DNA from 3 places in the Pseudomonas sp. MH9.3 genome. Region 2 is predicted to be linked to each of the others. Evidence: predicted binding sites of a transcription regulator. Region 2 holds the regulator's gene; each other region holds the start of a gene.
The links. The regulator FliA, encoded in region 2, starts transcription of late flagellar genes. The targets are predictions, from matches to a motif close to CTAAAGTTTNNNNNNNNNNNGCCGNTAA.
Positions count from the first base shown of each region.

Region 1: the regulator FliA is predicted to act here: its motif matches at 1,283-1,310, upstream of flgM (flagellar biosynthesis anti-sigma factor FlgM).
Region 3: the regulator FliA is predicted to act here: its motif matches at 3,453-3,480, upstream of RHM60_RS00460 (methyl-accepting chemotaxis protein).

Region 1 is NZ_CP133785.1:2,258,488-2,264,186, reverse strand. Features, by position in the region: gene RHM60_RS09735 (flagellar brake protein) at 1-304, opposite strand, end outside; gene RHM60_RS09730 (flagella synthesis protein FlgN) at 401-871, opposite strand; gene flgM (flagellar biosynthesis anti-sigma factor FlgM) at 920-1,246, opposite strand; gene flgA (flagellar basal body P-ring formation chaperone FlgA) at 1,388-2,146, opposite strand; gene RHM60_RS09715 (chemotaxis protein CheV) at 2,228-3,160, shown strand; gene cheR (protein-glutamate O-methyltransferase CheR) at 3,203-4,030, shown strand; gene RHM60_RS09705 (hypothetical protein) at 4,115-4,897, opposite strand; gene flgB (flagellar basal body rod protein FlgB) at 5,222-5,629, shown strand; gene flgC (flagellar basal body rod protein FlgC) at 5,633-5,699, shown strand, end outside.
Region 2 is NZ_CP133785.1:1,883,491-1,889,189, reverse strand. Features, by position in the region: gene flhA (flagellar biosynthesis protein FlhA) at 1-1,709, shown strand, start outside; gene flhF (flagellar biosynthesis protein FlhF) at 1,721-3,037, shown strand; gene fleN (flagellar synthesis regulator FleN) at 3,143-3,976, shown strand; gene fliA (RNA polymerase sigma factor FliA) at 3,973-4,713, shown strand; gene RHM60_RS07975 (chemotaxis response regulator CheY) at 4,881-5,255, shown strand; gene RHM60_RS07970 (protein phosphatase CheZ) at 5,274-5,699, shown strand, end outside.
Region 3 is NZ_CP133785.1:104,353-110,051, forward strand. Features, by position in the region: gene RHM60_RS00455 (sensor histidine kinase) at 1-959, shown strand, start outside; gene RHM60_RS00460 (methyl-accepting chemotaxis protein) at 1,267-3,414, opposite strand; gene RHM60_RS00465 (Na+/H+ antiporter family protein) at 3,656-4,975, shown strand; gene RHM60_RS00470 (AI-2E family transporter) at 5,097-5,699, shown strand, end outside.

The DNA.
Region 1 (5,699 bases), 370 kb from region 2:
TGAGGGTGCCCTTGCTTTCCCAAGCGACACGCACGCCATCGTGGAAGCCCTCGATGCGAAAGGGTTCGCCGCTTTCAAGGTGGCGCTCGCCGTCACGCGGGATCATTTCGTCCATGACCAGAATTTTGCCGTCGCGGTCCACGTCCACCAGGTAGCTCTGGAAGCGCTGGCTGCGTTCGTGGAAGGTGATGATCAGCGGGTCATGACTTTCTTGCAGCATCCGCAACGTGCTGGCGATTTCCAGAGGCGTGGTGAGCACCTTGGGTGGCTGCGGGGCATCTTCCGCATTAAGGGCGTTGAACACGGTTCTTCCATCTCCAGACAATATACGACTACTCGCAAGAACCGGCATTTTGCCAGTATGTGGCGCGCCTTGGATAGGCCGCGCTGCAAACCAGCGTCAGGCTTGGCTACGGGTACTGGGTTTGACCAGGCGGGAGGTGGAACCCTGAGCGTTGTACAGCGCAGGTGGCTCACCGCCATGAAGTATGCGCAACTGGTTGGCGGTCGTAGCTTGCTGCAGCTGGATCGACTGGCCGTTGAGGAGGTTGGCTTCCTGGCACTGGGTGAGCAATTGATTGAGCGCTTTGCTCTGCTCCAGCAGTTGATCACCGACCGAGGAATGGCTGGCCAACTGGGCGAGACCGTCGTGGTCGGCCGGCAGGCCGAGGCTGGTGAGAATCTGGCTGCGCTTCTTGCCGTGCTGTTCGAGCAGGACAATCAACGATTGTTTGCGCGCCAGGATTTCTTCGAGCAAGGGCATGTCCCGACCGTAGAGGGCCAGGGATTCTTCTTTGAGCAGCTCGAGCAATTGTTGCGTCGGCGCCAGATCATCGATGATCAGTTCAAGCAAGGTTTCGTCGTGGTGCATGGCAGGCCTTGGGGTTTAAGCGTCCAAAAGCCCGGCGCAGGCCAGTGCCTAGCGCTCGGCTTCGAAATTAAGCAGCTTGCTGGCTACGCGGTTGCTGTCGACTTTATAGCTGCCATCGGCGATCGCCTGTTTCAATTCGGCCACGCGGGCCTTGTTGACAACCGGTTGGTCGCGCAGCGAGTCAGTGACCTTCTGCAACTGCTGAGCCTCATTGCTCAAGTGTACGGATTCCCCGCTCTGGCTGGCGCTGGCCTGTTCCGTCTTCGCGGCAGGCGCTGGCTGGGCCTTGGCTTCTGCGCTTTCCTTGGTGCCGCTGGTGCGCGTAGTACCTGGCAACGCCGGGGAGTTATTTAAACGGCTGAAATCGATGACCATGATAAAAAACCTCTGGGTATTTGGACGCTTGCCATGTTTTCGGCCATACCCAAACAAACTTTAGGCTCGATTGACAATAAAACTGCGCGCGCAGGCGTCTGGCCCACAGTGTAGGAAAACCCGGCGTCCTGTACCAGTGTTCTATAAAGCCACCTCCACTTGCCCGGGCGCCGTTACGCGCGCCTTGATCACACGGTTGGAGTTGAGGTTCTTCACCCGAATCTGTTCACTCATACCGCCGTTGGACAGCGCTTCCCCCGGCATTCTTACGTTCAGCCCGCCGCTGCTGGCGGAGATCACTACCTGATCGCCCTTGCGGATGACCTCGGCCTGCTCCAGATGCACCAGGGTTATCACCTGGTCGGTGACCACCGGTCGGGTAAGTTTCTGCCCGATGGCCTGGTCGACCGAGGTCAGATAGCCCTGGCTGATCTGACTGATGTCGCGTTCACGCATCACCACATCCTCGAAACCAATAATGCCGGTGCGTTTCAGCGGCCGCGCCACGACTACCACTTCGCGGAACAATTTGACCTGCGCCGGCACAAACACGGTCCAGGGCGACGCGCCTTCGCAACGTACTTTTACCGTTACACGCCCGATTGGCTGGGCCGGACTTTCCAGGCTGGCTGTCAATTCCTTGTCGCACATCGGCATACGCAGACGCGGGTCGAGCTGCTTGACCTCGATCTCATAACGGCCGGGCGTCTGTGTGCTCGCCAGATAATCTTCTACAGTGAACTCAAGAAAGCCCTGAGTGACGCCGATAAGGAGATCAGGCAGGGTGACGTTGTCGGCGCGAGCCGCTGCGCCTGAGCCCAAGGCAAGCAATGCCAGCGTGACGCAAAGCAATCTGCGGTACGTTGGAAGGCGTCGGGAAACTGTCGTTTTAAGGTCCATGACCAATAAATAGCAAAGCTCGTGCCGTTTAGAGTGGAGTGCGCGTCGCACCCCCAAAGGTTTTAGCGTAGGAGTCTGGGCATGGCAGGTGTAATGGATTCAGTAAACCAGCGCACACAGCTGGTAGGGCAGAATCGCCTCGAGTTGCTGCTGTTTCGTCTGGACGGCAAGCAGCTGTATGGCATCAACGTGTTTAAAGTGCGAGAAGTGCTGCAGTGCCCCAAGCTGACGATCATGCCCAAGTCCAGCCCGGTGGTGTGTGGCGTGGCCAACATCCGGGGCGCGACCATTCCGATTCTTGACCTGGCATTGGCCACCAGCGCCGCCGGGTTGCAGGACCGCCAGAACCCGTTCGTGATCATCACCGAGTACAACACCAAGACTCAGGGTTTCCTGGTGCGCTCGGTGGAGCGCATCGTCAACATGAACTGGGAAGAGATCCATCCGCCGCCCAAGGGCACCGGTCGCGATCACTACCTCACGGCAGTGACGCGGGTCGATAACCAGTTGGTGGAAATCATCGACGTGGAGAAGATCCTCGCCGAAGTGGCACCGACCTCGGAAACCATCTCGGTGGGCGTGGTGGATGCCGACACGGCGCACAAGGCGATTTCGTTGCGCGTGCTGACCGTGGATGACTCTTCCGTGGCGCGCAAGCAGGTGACCCGTTGCCTGCAGACCGTCGGCGTGGAAGTGGTGGCCCTCAATGATGGTCGCCAGGCCCTGGACTACCTGCGCAAGCTGGTGGACGAGGGCAAGAAGCCGGAAGAAGAGTTTCTGATGATGATTTCCGACATCGAGATGCCGGAAATGGACGGCTATACCCTGACGGCCGAGATACGCAACGATCCACGCATGCAAAAACTGCATATCATCCTGCATACTTCGTTGTCGGGTGTTTTCAATCAGGCCATGGTCAAGAAAGTCGGTGCCGATGACTTCCTCGCCAAATTCCGCCCTGATGACCTCGCATCCCGGGTAGTCGACCGGATCAAGGCAGCAGATCACGGCTAGGGGATTTCCCCTGGCGGTCACACGATTTAAGAGGCGGTATCTTTGTCTACGGGTAATTTGGATTTCGAACAGTTCCGGGTCTTCCTGGAAAAGGCCTGTGGCATATTGCTCGGTGAAAACAAGCAATATCTGGTATCCAGCCGCCTCAACAAGTTGATGGAGCTGCAGGGTATCAAGTCGCTGGGCGAGTTGGTGCAGCGCATCCAGGGCCAACCGCGCAGCGGGCTCAAGGAAATGGTGGTCGATGCCATGACCACCAACGAAACCCTGTGGTTTCGCGATACCTACCCGTTCGAGGTACTCAAGAACAAAGTACTGCCGGAGGCCATCAAGGCCAGCCCGGGTCAGCGTCTGCGTATCTGGTCGGCCGCCTGCTCGTCGGGGCAGGAGCCCTACTCGATCTCGATGGCCATCGATGAGTTCGAAAGAACCAATATCGGCCAGTTGAAAGCCGGTGCGCAGATCGTCGCCACCGACCTGTCCGGCACCATGCTCAACAACTGCAAGACCGGTGAGTACGACAGTCTGGCCCTGGGCCGGGGCCTGTCGCCGGAGCGGCTGCAGCGTTTCTTCGACCCCAAGGGCGCGGGACGCTGGGCGGTCAAGGCGCCGATCAAGAGCCGAGTGGAGTTTCGCTCGTTCAACCTGCTCGACAGCTACGCCAGCCTGGGCAAGTTCGACATGGTGTTTTGCCGCAACGTGCTGATCTACTTCTCGGCCGAGGTAAAGAAAGACATTCTGTTGCGCATCCACGGCACCCTCAAGCGCGGCGGCTATCTGTTCCTCGGTGCTTCGGAGGCACTCAACGGTCTGCCGGATCATTACCAGATGGTGCAATGCAGTCCCGGGATTATTTACCAGGCCAAGTGATGTTCACTTGAAAAAACGGGAGGCTCTGCAAAGGCCTCCCGTTTTTTATGCGCGCAGCAAACGAGACCCTTCAGCCAACCGTACTCAGGGCCTGAGCGTCATGCGGATATTGCTCAGGGACAGGCGATGAGCCCCCCTGGGCACCGTCTGGTTGAAAATGCCCAGCCGCACGCTGGTCGTCGCGGTGGCGGTGAATGACCCGGTTCCGGTCTGTGGTTGGGCCTGGGTAATGTTTTTTACGTCAGTGCCAATCCGGCTGCCGTTCATCGTCATGCACAAGGCCGAGCCATCGCTGACAGCAGAGCCGCCAATGACCTCGAAGCTGAAATCGTAAGTGCGCCCCGCAGTCACCGGTACTGCACGCGTGATGATGTGAGCGCTGACCGGCTGGCTGATGAGCAGGTCCACCACCACGCTGCTGTTAATAACGTGCAGTAATCCGCCCACGTAGGGCCCCTGGGGTACCCAGCCTTGAAGCGTGTTATCGCTGAAATCCCATACGGTGGCAGGAGGCGGCACGATGATGGGCAGGGGATTGATAAATACTCGCGCGGTTGGCGCAGCCGAGAGCAGCCTTGCGCGGTTGATGGACAGCAGCAGATGCACGAGGGTGCCTGCGCTGACTTCTACAAAACTTTTAGGGATCAGAAATTCGAGTTTGGGCGCGCTTTGGGCAATCTGAAAGCTCTGGTTGAACTCGCCACCACGCACAGTACTGCTCAGGGTCAGAAAGACCCTGTCGTCCTTTTCAACCGGGAAATCGGCAGTCAGTCCAGCGGAATGACCGGTAATAAGTTGGGTGTTCAGCTCCGCAGGGGTGGGTGCTGAGTTTTGCTCGTTGAATCTTGGCAGCGGGATAATCAACATTTCAAACCTCTGCGGCACACATTAAGGGGGTCGCCGAATAAGGCCTCCAGGCGACAGATACCGCAACTGTCAGAAATGACAGTCAAGACCAACGGTGGTGTCTTCCTGCCCACTCAGTGAGGGTATTGACGGGTGGCCGTCCCTGCGTAAAGCGGCAAGCGCCGTTGCCGCTTTACTGGCGCCACGCGGAAGCCGGTTGCCGCTTTTCTGGCATTGCCGCCGGACCTGTCCCCGCAAACCCTTGAATTACGGGCCTTGCGCACATTGGCATGCGCCTTGCTATGACCTTGTTACGAACAGCAGGTCAGCCTAAAGGTTTCCGCCATGAGCATCAGCTTCGATAAAGCGCTCGGTATTCACGAACAAGCCCTGGGCTTTCGCGCAAAGCGTGCCGAAGTCCTGGCCAACAACATTGCCAACGCCGATACCCCGAACTACAAGGCTCGGGACCTGGACTTCTCCGCCGTGCTCGCCGCACAGCAGGACAAGACCCAGAACGGCACCTTCGCCTTGAACATGACCAACAGCCGTCATATTGAAGCGCAAGGCCTGAGCAGTGGTGATGAGTCGTTGCTGTATCGCACGCCGATGCAGCCGTCGATCGACCAGAACACCGTCGATGCTCAGTTGGAACAGTCGAACTACGCCGAGAACTCGGTGAACTTCCAGGCCAGCTTCACCCTGCTCAACAGCAAATTCAAAGGGCTGATGTCAGCCCTGCGTGGAGAGTAAGCCATGTCCCTGTCCAGTGTTTTCAATATTGCCGGTAGCGGCATGAGCGCCCAGACCACGCGCCTCAACA
Region 2 (5,699 bases):
TGACCAAAGGTGCCGGGCGTATTTCCGAGGTGAGCGCGCGCTTTACCCTCGACGCCATGCCCGGCAAGCAGATGGCAATCGACGCCGACCTCAACGCCGGCCTCATCGACCAGAACCAGGCCAAGTCCCGCCGCCTGGAAGTGGCCCAGGAAGCCGAGTTCTACGGTTCCATGGACGGTGCGAGCAAATTTGTGCGTGGCGACGCCATCGCCGGCCTGCTGATTCTGTTCATCAACCTCATCGGCGGCATGGCCGTGGGTATCTTCCAGCACGGCATGACCTTCGGCGATGCCGGCAAGGTGTACGCCTTGCTGACCATCGGTGACGGTTTAGTGGCGCAATTGCCATCACTGTTGTTATCCACAGCAGCAGCCATCATGGTGACCCGTGCTTCGGGTTCCGAAGACATGGGCAAGCAGATCAGCCGGCAGATGTTTGCCTCGCCCAAGGCCCTGGCCGTGGCGGCGGGCATCATGGCGATCATGGGGATCGTGCCGGGCATGCCCCACGTGTCGTTCCTGACCATGGCGGCCCTGGCGGGTGGCGGTGCCTACCTGTTCTGGAAAAAACAGAACGCGGTCAAGGTGCAGGCCCTGCAAGAGGTGGCGCGCCAGCAGGAATTGCTGCCATCCCCGGCCCGCGCCCAGGAAACCAAGGAGCTGGGCTGGGATGACGTGACCCCGATCGACATGATCGGTCTGGAAGTCGGCTACCGCCTGATTCCTCTGGTGGACCGCAACCAGGGTGGCCAGTTGCTCGCGCGGATCAAGGGTGTGCGCAAGAAGTTGTCCCAGGACCTGGGCTTCCTGATGCCTACCGTGCACATCCGTGACAACCTCGACCTGGCCCCCAGCGCCTACCGCCTGACCCTGATGGGCGTGATTCTCGCCGAAGCCGAGATTTACCCGGACCGTGAGCTGGCGATCAACCCGGGCCAGGTGTTCGGCAGCCTTAACGGCATCACCGCCAAAGATCCGGCTTTTGGCCTGGACGCGGTGTGGATCGAAGTCAGCCAGCGCAGCCAGGCGCAATCGCTCGGTTACACCGTGGTGGACGCCAGCACCGTAGTTGCTACCCACCTCAACCAGATCCTCTACAAACACTCCCACGAGCTGATCGGCCACGAGGAAGTCCAGCAATTGATGGGGTTGCTGGCCAAGGCCTCGCCAAAACTCGCCGAAGAGCTGGTGCCGGGCGTGCTCTCGTTGTCGCAGCTGCTCAAGGTGCTGCAAGCGCTGCTGGCCGAACAGGTACCGGTACGCGACATTCGCAGCATTGCCGAGGCTATCGCCAACAACGCTGCCAAGAGTCAAGATACCGCCGCGCTGGTGGCTTCGGTGCGCGTCGGATTGTCCCGCGCAATCGTGCAAAGCATTGTAGGGCTTGACTCCGAGCTGCCTGTTATCACCCTGGAGCCAAGGTTGGAACAGATTTTGCTCAATAGTATTCAGAAGGCAGGATTAGGCCAGGAAGAGGGCGTTCTGCTGGAGCCAAGCATGGCTGAAAAACTGCAGCGTTCGTTGATCGACGCCGCACAGCGCCAGGAAATGCAGGGCCAACCGGTGATTCTGCTGGTGGCAGGCCCGGTCCGAGCGATGTTGTCGCGGTTTGGACGCCTGGCAGTACCGAATTTGCACGTGTTGGCTTACCAGGAAATTCCTGACAATAAGCAAGTGACTATCGTCGCGACAGTAGGGCCCAACGGCTGAGGTAGTGGGTTATGCAAGTGAAGCGTTTTTTCGCCGCCGATATGCGTCAGGCCATGAAACTGGTGCGTGATGAGCTGGGCGCCGATGCTGCCATTATCGGCAACCGCCGCATCGCCGGCGGTGTGGAGCTGACGGCTGCCCTGGATTACACCCCCCAGGCCCTGGCGCCACGCGTGCCGAACATGGAACTCGAAGACGAGCTGCGCAAAACCGCCTCGCGCATTGTGTCGGCCCAGGCCGAGCTGAGCATGCGCGGCGACAGCGACACCACCACCAATCGCCAGCTGTTCGCCGGCCTGCCGCTGACTGCTGCCGAGCCGCTGGTGGAGCCGACTTTCGTTGAGCCGCCGCGTCCTGCCGCACCGGCCCCGGCTGCCGCCGTCGACCAGCGCGTCTTCGATTCGATGCGCTTTGAACTCAACGGCCTGCGCGAACTGCTCGAAGTACAACTGGGCTCGCTGGCCTGGAACCAGTTGCAAGGCAGCAAGCCGCAACAGGCCAACCTGTGGCGTCGCCTGCAACGCATCGGCCTGTCCGGCCCGCTGTCGCGCGACCTGCTGGCGCTGACCGGCAACATCGAGGAGCCCCGTCAGGCCTGGCGCATGCTGTTGGCGCACCTGGCGCGGATGATCGCCACCCCGGAAATCGAACCCCTCGAAGAGGGCGGTGTGATCGCCATGGTCGGCCCTGCCGGCATGGGCAAAACCACCACCCTGGCCAAGCTGGCCGCCCGTTACGTGCTCAAGTACGGCGCCAACAACATCGCGCTGGTGAGCATGGACAGCTACCGCATTGGCGCCCAGGAACAGCTCAAGACCCTCGGCCGCATTCTCAATGTGCCGGTGACCCACGTCGACCCGGGCCAGTCCCTGGCCAACGCCCTCGACCCGCTGCTGCGCAAGCGCGTGGTGCTGATCGACACCGCCGGCCTGCAAGCCAGCGATCCGGCGTTGCGCATGCAGCTGGAAAGCCTGGCCGGCCGTGGGATCAAGTCGAAAAATTACCTGGTGCTTGCAACCACCAGCCAGAAACAGGTTCTTACCGCTGCGTATCACAGTTACAAGCGCTGCGGTCTGGCCGGCTGCATCCTCACCAAGCTCGACGAAACCGCGAGCCTGGGCGAAGTACTGAGCCTGGCAATCAGTCATGAATTACCGGTCGCCTACCTGACCGACGGCCCGCGAATCCCGGATGATCTGCATCTGCCGCGTCGTCATCAGTTGGTCAGCCGTGCCGTGAGTGTGCAAATGCAAGACGAGCCTAGCGAGGAAGCGATGGCTGATATGTTCGCCGACCTTTACCACAACCCGGCAAAACGGGTCGGTTGAGGCAGGATGAACACCGTGAAATGTACCTACATCGATGGTCTGCAAGCGATTCAAGCGGCCAAGCCATGTAGCCTGCGTCTAAGCAAGACAAGGTAAAGAAATAAAATGGGCAGCATGCATCCCGTACAGGTGATCGCGGTGACCGGCGGCAAAGGTGGCGTCGGGAAAACTAACGTGTCAGTGAATTTGTCCCTGGCCCTGGCAGAGCTTGGCCGTCGCGTCATGCTGCTGGACGCTGACCTGGGCCTGGCGAACGTGGACGTTCTGCTGGGGCTGACCCCCAAACATACCCTTGCCGATGTGATCGAAGGGCGCTGTGAGCTGCGCGATGTGCTGCTGCAGGGGCCCGGCGGGATCCGCATCGTGCCGGCTGCCTCCGGCACCCAGAGCATGGTGCACCTGAGCCCGGCGCAGCATGCCGGCCTGATCCAGGCGTTCAGCGATATCGGCGACAACCTCGACGTACTGGTGATCGACACCGCCGCCGGCATCGGCGAGTCCGTGGTCAGCTTTGTGCGCGCCGCGCAGGAAGTGCTGCTGGTGGTGTGCGACGAGCCCACTTCGATCACCGACGCCTACGCCCTGATCAAACTGCTTAACCGTGACTACGGCATGAACCGCTTCCGCGTGCTGGCCAACATGGCCCAGAGCCCGCAGGAAGGGCGCAACCTGTTCGCCAAGCTGACCAAGGTCACGGATCGTTTTCTCGATGTCGCCCTGCAATACGTTGGCGCAGTTCCCTACGACGAATGCGTGCGAAAGGCTGTGCAAAAACAGCGTGCGGTCTACGAAGCATTCCCGCGTTCCAAGTGTGCGCTGGCATTCAAGGCGATTGCCCAGAAGGTCGATACCTGGCCGCTGCCCGCCAACCCGCGTGGGCATCTGGAGTTCTTCGTCGAGCGATTGGTGCATCAGACAAGCGCGGGTCCTGTGCTATGACATCCAGCGGCTACAACCTCTATAAAAAATCGGCACGCGACAGCCAGGGCGAATTGATCGAGCGCTATGCGCCGCTGGTCAAGCGCATTGCCTATCACCTGCTGGCGCGCCTTCCGGCCAGTGTGCAGGTCGAAGACCTGATCCAGGCCGGCATGATCGGCCTGCTCGAAGTGTCGACCAAGTACGACGCGAGCAAGGGCGCCAGTTTCGAGACGTATGCGGGTATTCGCATACGTGGCGCGATGCTCGATGAAGTGCGTAAAGGGGATTGGGCGCCGCGTTCGGTGCACCGCAATACGCGGATGGTCAGTGACGCAATTCGCTCAATTGAAGCAAAAACCGGTCGCGACGCTAAAGATCACGAAGTTGCGGCCGAACTCCAATTGAGTCTCGATGATTATTACGGGATTTTGAACGATACCTTGGGCAGCCGCCTGTTCAGTTTCGACGACCTGTTGCAGGACGGCGAACACGAAGGGCTGCACGAGGACGGCGCGAGTGCGCATATGGAACCGTCACGCGACCTGGAAGATGAACGTTTCCAGGGCGCACTGGCGGAAGCCATTGCCAACTTGCCGGAGCGTGAGCGCCTGGTCCTGGCGCTGTACTACGACGAAGAGCTGAACCTCAAGGAAATCGGTGAGGTCCTGGGGGTCAGCGAATCGCGTGTCAGCCAGTTGCATAGCCAGTGCGCAGCCCGTTTGCGGGGGCGTTTGGGAGAGTGGCGCGCGCGCTGACAGGCAGTGTGGGGACACTGCAGACGATACCGCGAGGGTCACGACCTTCGCGGGGTCGACCCGTGGTGGACCCGGCAGTCCTTTTTGTGTAACGCCTGTTGATTGAAATGGCGCGTCCAGGTGCTGGGCGCGTTTAAGACTGCTTGGAGGTCGAATTGGACAAGAACATGAAAATCCTCATCGTTGATGACTTCTCAACGATGCGGCGGATCATAAAAAACCTGTTGCGTGACCTTGGGTTCACAAACACGGTCGAGGCGGACGACGGCATTACGGCGATTCCGATCCTCAACAGCGGCAGCATCGACTTTCTGGTAACCGACTGGAACATGCCGGGCATGACTGGCATCGACTTGTTGCGCCATGTGCGCGCCGACGAAAAGCTGCGCAGCCTGCCTGTACTGATGGTGACCGCCGAAGCCAAGCGTGAACAGATTATCGAAGCCGCCCAGGCCGGGGTAAACGGTTACGTGGTCAAGCCATTCACTGCATTGGCGCTAAAAGAGAAGATCGAAAAAATCTTCGAACGCATCCACGGCTAATGCCATCGCGGGGGAGCTATGGAGCATAAAGAAACAACATTGGGCGATTTTGAGTCGACCCTGAAAAAACATGCTCACCAGTTGGTCGACAGCCTTGAAAAAGGTCATTTCGGCGACGCGGTGCAGTTGATCCATGAGCTTAACCAGACCCGTGACCGCGGCCTGTACCAGGAAGTGGGCAAGCTCACGCGCGAGCTGCACAGTGCGATCGTCAATTTCCAGATTGACCCGCACATGCCCCAGGCCGAAGAAATTTCGCAGATCACCGATGCCACCGAACGCCTGTCCTATGTGGTCAAGCTGACCGAAGCGGCGGCCAACCGCACCATGGACCTGGTGGAAAACGCCACGCCTCTGGTCAATGGCATGGCCACCGAGGCTCAAGCGCTTAGCCACGACTGGGGCCGCTTCATGCGTCGCGAAGTCGGTGCTGAAGAGTTTCGT
Region 3 (5,699 bases), 1.8 Mb from region 2:
TGCTGGTATTGCGTTCGGATTACAAACGCTTTGGCCAGTCGATTTCCATCAGCGTGGCCCAGGACTACACGCCGGTGCGCGAAAGCTTTCGGCTGATGCGTCAGATCGGTCTGGTGATGGGGCTGGCGGCCTTGTTGTTGGTGCTGGTGCTGCAACGGGTCACTGTGCGCCGAGCCTTGCGCCCGCTGGAAACCGCGCGTAACCAGATCGCCCAACTGCAACAAGGCCAGCGCTCGCAACTGGACACCCAGGTGCCGCTGGAGCTGGAGCCGTTGGTGGCGCAGATCAACCACCTGCTGGCCCACACCGAAGACAGCCTCAAGCGTTCACGCAATGCTTTGGGCAACCTTGGCCACGCGCTGAAAACGCCGTTGGCCGTGATGCTGAGTGCGGCGTCGAGCGAGGCGCTCAGGGAGCACCCGCAGTTAAGCAAACTGCTGCGTGATCAGCTTGAGCAGGTGCAACAACGCCTTAACCGTGAGCTCAACCGCGCGCGCCTGGCCGGCGAAACCCTGCCGGGTGCATTGTTTGACTGTGAACAGGAGCTGCCGGGCCTGCTCGCCACCTTGAACATGATCCACGGCGAACACCTGGGCCTGAGCTACCAGGTTGCTCCCGGACTGCAACTGCCGTGGGACCGCGAAGATTTGCTGGAGCTGCTCGGCAACCTGCTGGACAACGCCTGCAAATGGGCGGATGCCGACGTACGGCTGACGATCAGCGAAACCGAAAAGAGTTACCTGCTGGCCGTGGAAGATGACGGCCCGGGTATTCCCGAGGCCCAGCGGCAGCAAGTGCTGAGCCGTGGTACCCGCCTGGACGAACAGATCGACGGCCACGGCCTGGGCCTGGGCATCGTGCGTGATATCGCCGAGGTGTGGGGAGGGGTGTTGCAGTTGCAGGAATCCGAATTGGGTGGCCTGAAGGTACTGATCGAGCTACCCAAACGCCATTCCTGAGTTGCCAAAAACCAAGGTGCGGGGGAAGCGCTCAAGCTGAAGTAATGACTGCGTACGCGCTATTTCAGGCAGCCACATCCCAGTGGTGAGCAGGCTTGTTGTGGCGAGCGGGCTTGCCCCGCGTTGGGGTGCGAAGCGCCCCCCATCGAGCAAAACGCGGTGTACCTGATACGGCTCAGCGCCTGGGGCTGCTGCGCAGCCCAACGCAGGACAAGCCTGCTCGCCACAGGGAATCTGCGCTTAACTGAACGGCATTAGGGCAAGCCCGCTCGCCACGGAGGCTGCTGGTGCCGTTGCCTCCTGAGGCTTACACCCTGAACTGATCCATCAACCCCTGTTGCTGATTGGCCAGGCTGTTCAATGCCTGGCTCACCCGCGCCGACTCATTGGCCTGCTCCGACAAGGATTCGGTGACATCCCGGATCGTCGCCACGTTGCTGTTGATCTCCTCGGCCACCGCGCTTTGTTCTTCTGCGGCGCTGGCGATCTGCAGGTTCATGTCGCTGATCACCGTGACCGCCTCGCCAATCTGACGCAGTGCGGTCACCGCCTGGCCGACCTGTTCGACGCTGCCCTGGGCCTGGCGATAGCTGTTGCCCATGGCGCCCACCACGGTTTCAGTGCCGCCTTGCAACTGCTCGATCACCCGCCGGGTTTCTTCCACCGACTCCTGAGTGCGTCGCGCCAGGTTGCGCACTTCGTCGGCCACCACCGCAAAGCCGCGACCGGCCTCACCGGCGCGGGCGGCCTCAATGGCAGCGTTCAGCGCCAGCAGGTTGGTCTGCTCGGCAATGGCGCGAATCACTTCCAGCACCGAGCCGATTTTCTCGCTGTTGACGGCCAGGCCTTCGACCTGAGCCATGGCGGTGCTCATATCAGCGGCAAGCTCACCGATATTACGCGTGGTGCGGTCGATCACCGTCAGGCCTTCGCGGGTCGCCTGGTCGGCATCGCGTGCGGCCTGGGCGGCCTGAGCGGCACTGCGGGCCACGTCCTGCGCGGTGGCGCTCATCTCATGGGAGGCGGTGGCCACCTGATCGACCTGGCGATACTGCTGTTCCATGCCGGCGCTGGTCTGAGTGGCAATCGCGGCGGATTGGTCAGCGGTGCCGCGGGCGTCCTGCACCGAGCGTTTGACCTCGGCAATAATCGGTTGCAGCTTGTCGAGGAAACGGTTGAACCAGCCGGCCAGTTGCCCCAGCTCATCCTGTTTGGCGTAGGCCAGGCGGCGGGTCAGGTCGCCTTCGCCGCTGGCGATATCTTCCAGCATGCGCGCCACACCGAGGATCGGCCGCGTCACGCTGCGGGCCATCAGCCACACCAGGATCAGGCCGAGCACGGCGGCCAGCAGGCCCAGGCTTAACTCCAGCCAGGTGCCGCGGGCGTTGTCGGCATCCAGTTGCGCCTTCAGCGCTTCGGCCGGGCCCATCAGGACTTTTTCCGGCACATCCAGCAACACGCCCCAGGGTTTGCCGTCTGGAATGGGGGTGAACGGCGCGAGCACTTTCAATTGATGATCGGCGCGCAGGCTGCGTACCTGGGTGCTTCCGGCGAGTGCGCTGATCAGTTGCGCGCCGCTGGTGCGGTCGACCTGGTCCAGGCGTTGGCTGAGCTTGCTCGCATCCGGGCTGTAGCCGGCGAGCACACCGGTGGGGCTGAGGATACTGACCTGGGTCTGGCCGTCATACAGTTTCTGGCTGGCCTGCTGGCTCACCGCCTGCAGGCTGTTGAGGTTGATGTCCACCGACAGTGAAGCGACGACCTTGCCATCGACCATCAGCGGAAACACGATGCTGGTCATCAGCACGTTTTGCCCGTCGATCACATAAAAATACGGTTCGATCACGCAAGGTTTGAGGGTGGTGCGCGGGCACGTGAACCAGGCGTTGGCCTTCTCGCCACTGGGGCCGACGGAAACATCGGCCATGTCGCTTTCCGGCAGCGCCATGGAGGTGATCTTGCCCGGTGTCGGTTGCGACCAGTACAGCGCGAAACGTCCCTTTTCATTGCTGCCCAGTTCGGCCTGATTGGCGAACAGCTCATCCTTGCCGTCCAGTGCATTGCTTTCGAACACCAGGGACAGGCCGAGCAGATCGGGGTTGGCCTGCAATGCGGCCTTGACCTGCCGGGTCAGGTCTTCGCGCGTGTCGAAGGCGTCGAGAAAACGTTTTTCGGCCTGTTCGCGCAGGAACAGTACCTGACGGGAAAAACCGTGGCCGTACTGGTAGGCGTCCATGAACTGCCGGCGAATGTTCAGTGCCTGTCCCTCACCCTGTGCCTCGATGCGAGCCTGCGCCGCCTCATCCAGCATTTGCATGCTGGCCGCCTTGACCTGTGCCGAACTGTGTTCCATGCGATACAGCGACAGGCCCACGAGCAGGGTGACGATGCCCAGCAGGCACAAACCGGCGAGCAGGGTGATTTTCCATTGAATGGACAGTTGTCTAAGGGACATCAAAAAGCATCCTTAACCTGAAGGCACAGAGAACTACTGTGTCGGCTGCGGCGAAAGATTCTTTATTCAACTGATCCATCGAGCCTGAAAACGGCGCCGTTTTTTGACATGCGGCCCTGCCTGCTGCAAAGTGCGCGCCCTCTAACAAGACCTCCTTGACGCCTGTTCTCCGGCCGCCCTATTCATTGGCTGCGCGCGCGGGCATGCCTGTCTTTTTATGTTTCTGCTTGAGGTAACCATGATTAACGCAGTCATCGCCGCGGTCGGCACCATGCTGGTGCTCAGCCTGTCCCGCGTGCATGTGGTCATCGCCATCATTATTGGCGCGCTGGTGGGCGGCTTGACCGGTGGCCTGGGCATCGAGGCCACGCTTCAGGCGTTCAACGGCGGCTTGGGTGGCGGTGCGACCGTGGCCCTGTCCTACGCATTGCTCGGTGCTTTCGCGGTGGCGATTGCCAAATCCGGCTTGGCCCATGCGCTGGCGGACAAAGCGCTGATGCTGGTCGATCGCCAGGAAGCCACTGGTGGCAGCCACGTCAAATGGCTGTTGATCGGACTGCTGTGGGTGGTGGCGATTGCCTCGCAGAACATCCTGCCGATCCATATCGCGTTCATCCCGTTGCTGGTGCCTCCGTTGCTGTATGTGCTGACCAAGCTGCAACTGGACCGCCGCCTGATCGCCTGCGTGATGACTTTCGGCCTGATCACGCCGTACATGTTCTTGCCAGTGGGCTTCGGCAATATCTTTCTCAACCAGATCCTGCTGGCCAACGTGGCCAAGAGCGGGGTGGACGTAAGCCAGGTCAACGTCACCCACGCCATGGGCCTGCCGGCACTGGGCATGGTGGTCGGCCTGCTGGTGGCCGTGTTTGTCAGCTACCGCAAAAAGCGCGTGTATGACCTCGAGAAAATCGAGCGTGTCGAGCAGGTGGCCGTGCAATACAACCCGCTGACCCTGCTGGTGGCCGGCCTGGCGATTGCCTCGGCGTTCATCATTCAGTTGTGGCTGGATTCGATGATCATCGGCGCTTTGGCCGGGTTCCTGATCTTCTCGGTATCGGGCATCGTGCGCTGGCGCGAAACCGATGATCTGTTCACCGAAGGTATGAAAATGATGGCGATGATCGGCTTCATCATGATCGCCTCGTCGGGCTTTGCCGAAGTGCTCAAGGCCACCGGTGACGTGCGCTCGCTGGTGGAAACCTCGGCGGCCTTCATCGGCCACAGCCGTGGGGTGGGGGCGTTGTTGATGCTGCTGGTGGGCCTGCTGGTGACCATGGGCATTGGCTCGTCGTTTTCCACGGTGCCGATTCTCGCAGCGATCTTCGTGCCGCTGTGCGTGCAACTGGGCTTCAGTCCGCTGGCCATCGTGTGCATCGTCGGCACGGCCGGCGCGCTGGGCGACGCCGGTTCGCCTGCCTCCGACTCCACCCTCGGCCCGACCTCCGGCCTGAACATCGACGGCCAGCATCACCATATCTGGGACACCGTGGTGCCGACCTTTCTGCACTACAACATCCCGTTGCTGGCCTTCGGCTGGATCGCCGCGATGACCCTCTGAGGCGAACGCCGCCATCGACCGATGTACGGCGGCTACGCTCAGTGCAACAAAGATGGCACTCGCAGGATTCGCTGCGGACTAAGCAGCAGGATGCACCCCGCTTTTTTCACACGGACCGGACATGAACGCGACCAACCTTCAATTCAAAACCCTGCTGCTGATGCTGGTCCTGGTGACCGTGGCGTTCATCTGGATATTGCTGCCGTTCTACGGCGCGGTGTTCTGGGCAGTGATCCTCGGCATCATCTTTGCGCCCATGCAGCGCCGCGTGCAGACGAAATTCGGCTGGAACCGCAACCTTACGTCCCTGACCACGTTGACGGCGTGTCTGGTGATCGCGATCCTGCCGGTGATCATCACCAGCGCCCTGCTCGTGCAGGAGGGCGCCACGCTGTACAAGAACATCGAAAGCGGCAAGCTGGATGTGGCCGGTTATATCGAGCAGTTCAAGAACTTCCTGCCGCCTTACTTCCAGCACCTGCTGGACCGGTTTGGCATGGGCAATCTGGAGGGGCTGCGCGAAAAGATCGTCAAGGGCGCGATGCAGGGCAGCCAGTTTTTTGCGTCCCAGGCGTTCAGCTTTGGCCAGGGTACGTTTGATTTCCTGGTGAGCTTTTTCATCATGCTGTATCTGCTGTTTTTCCTGCTGCGCGATGGCCCGGAGCTGGTGCGCAAGGTGCGTACCGCGGTGCCGCTGGCCGAGCCGCAGAAGCGTCGCCTGCAA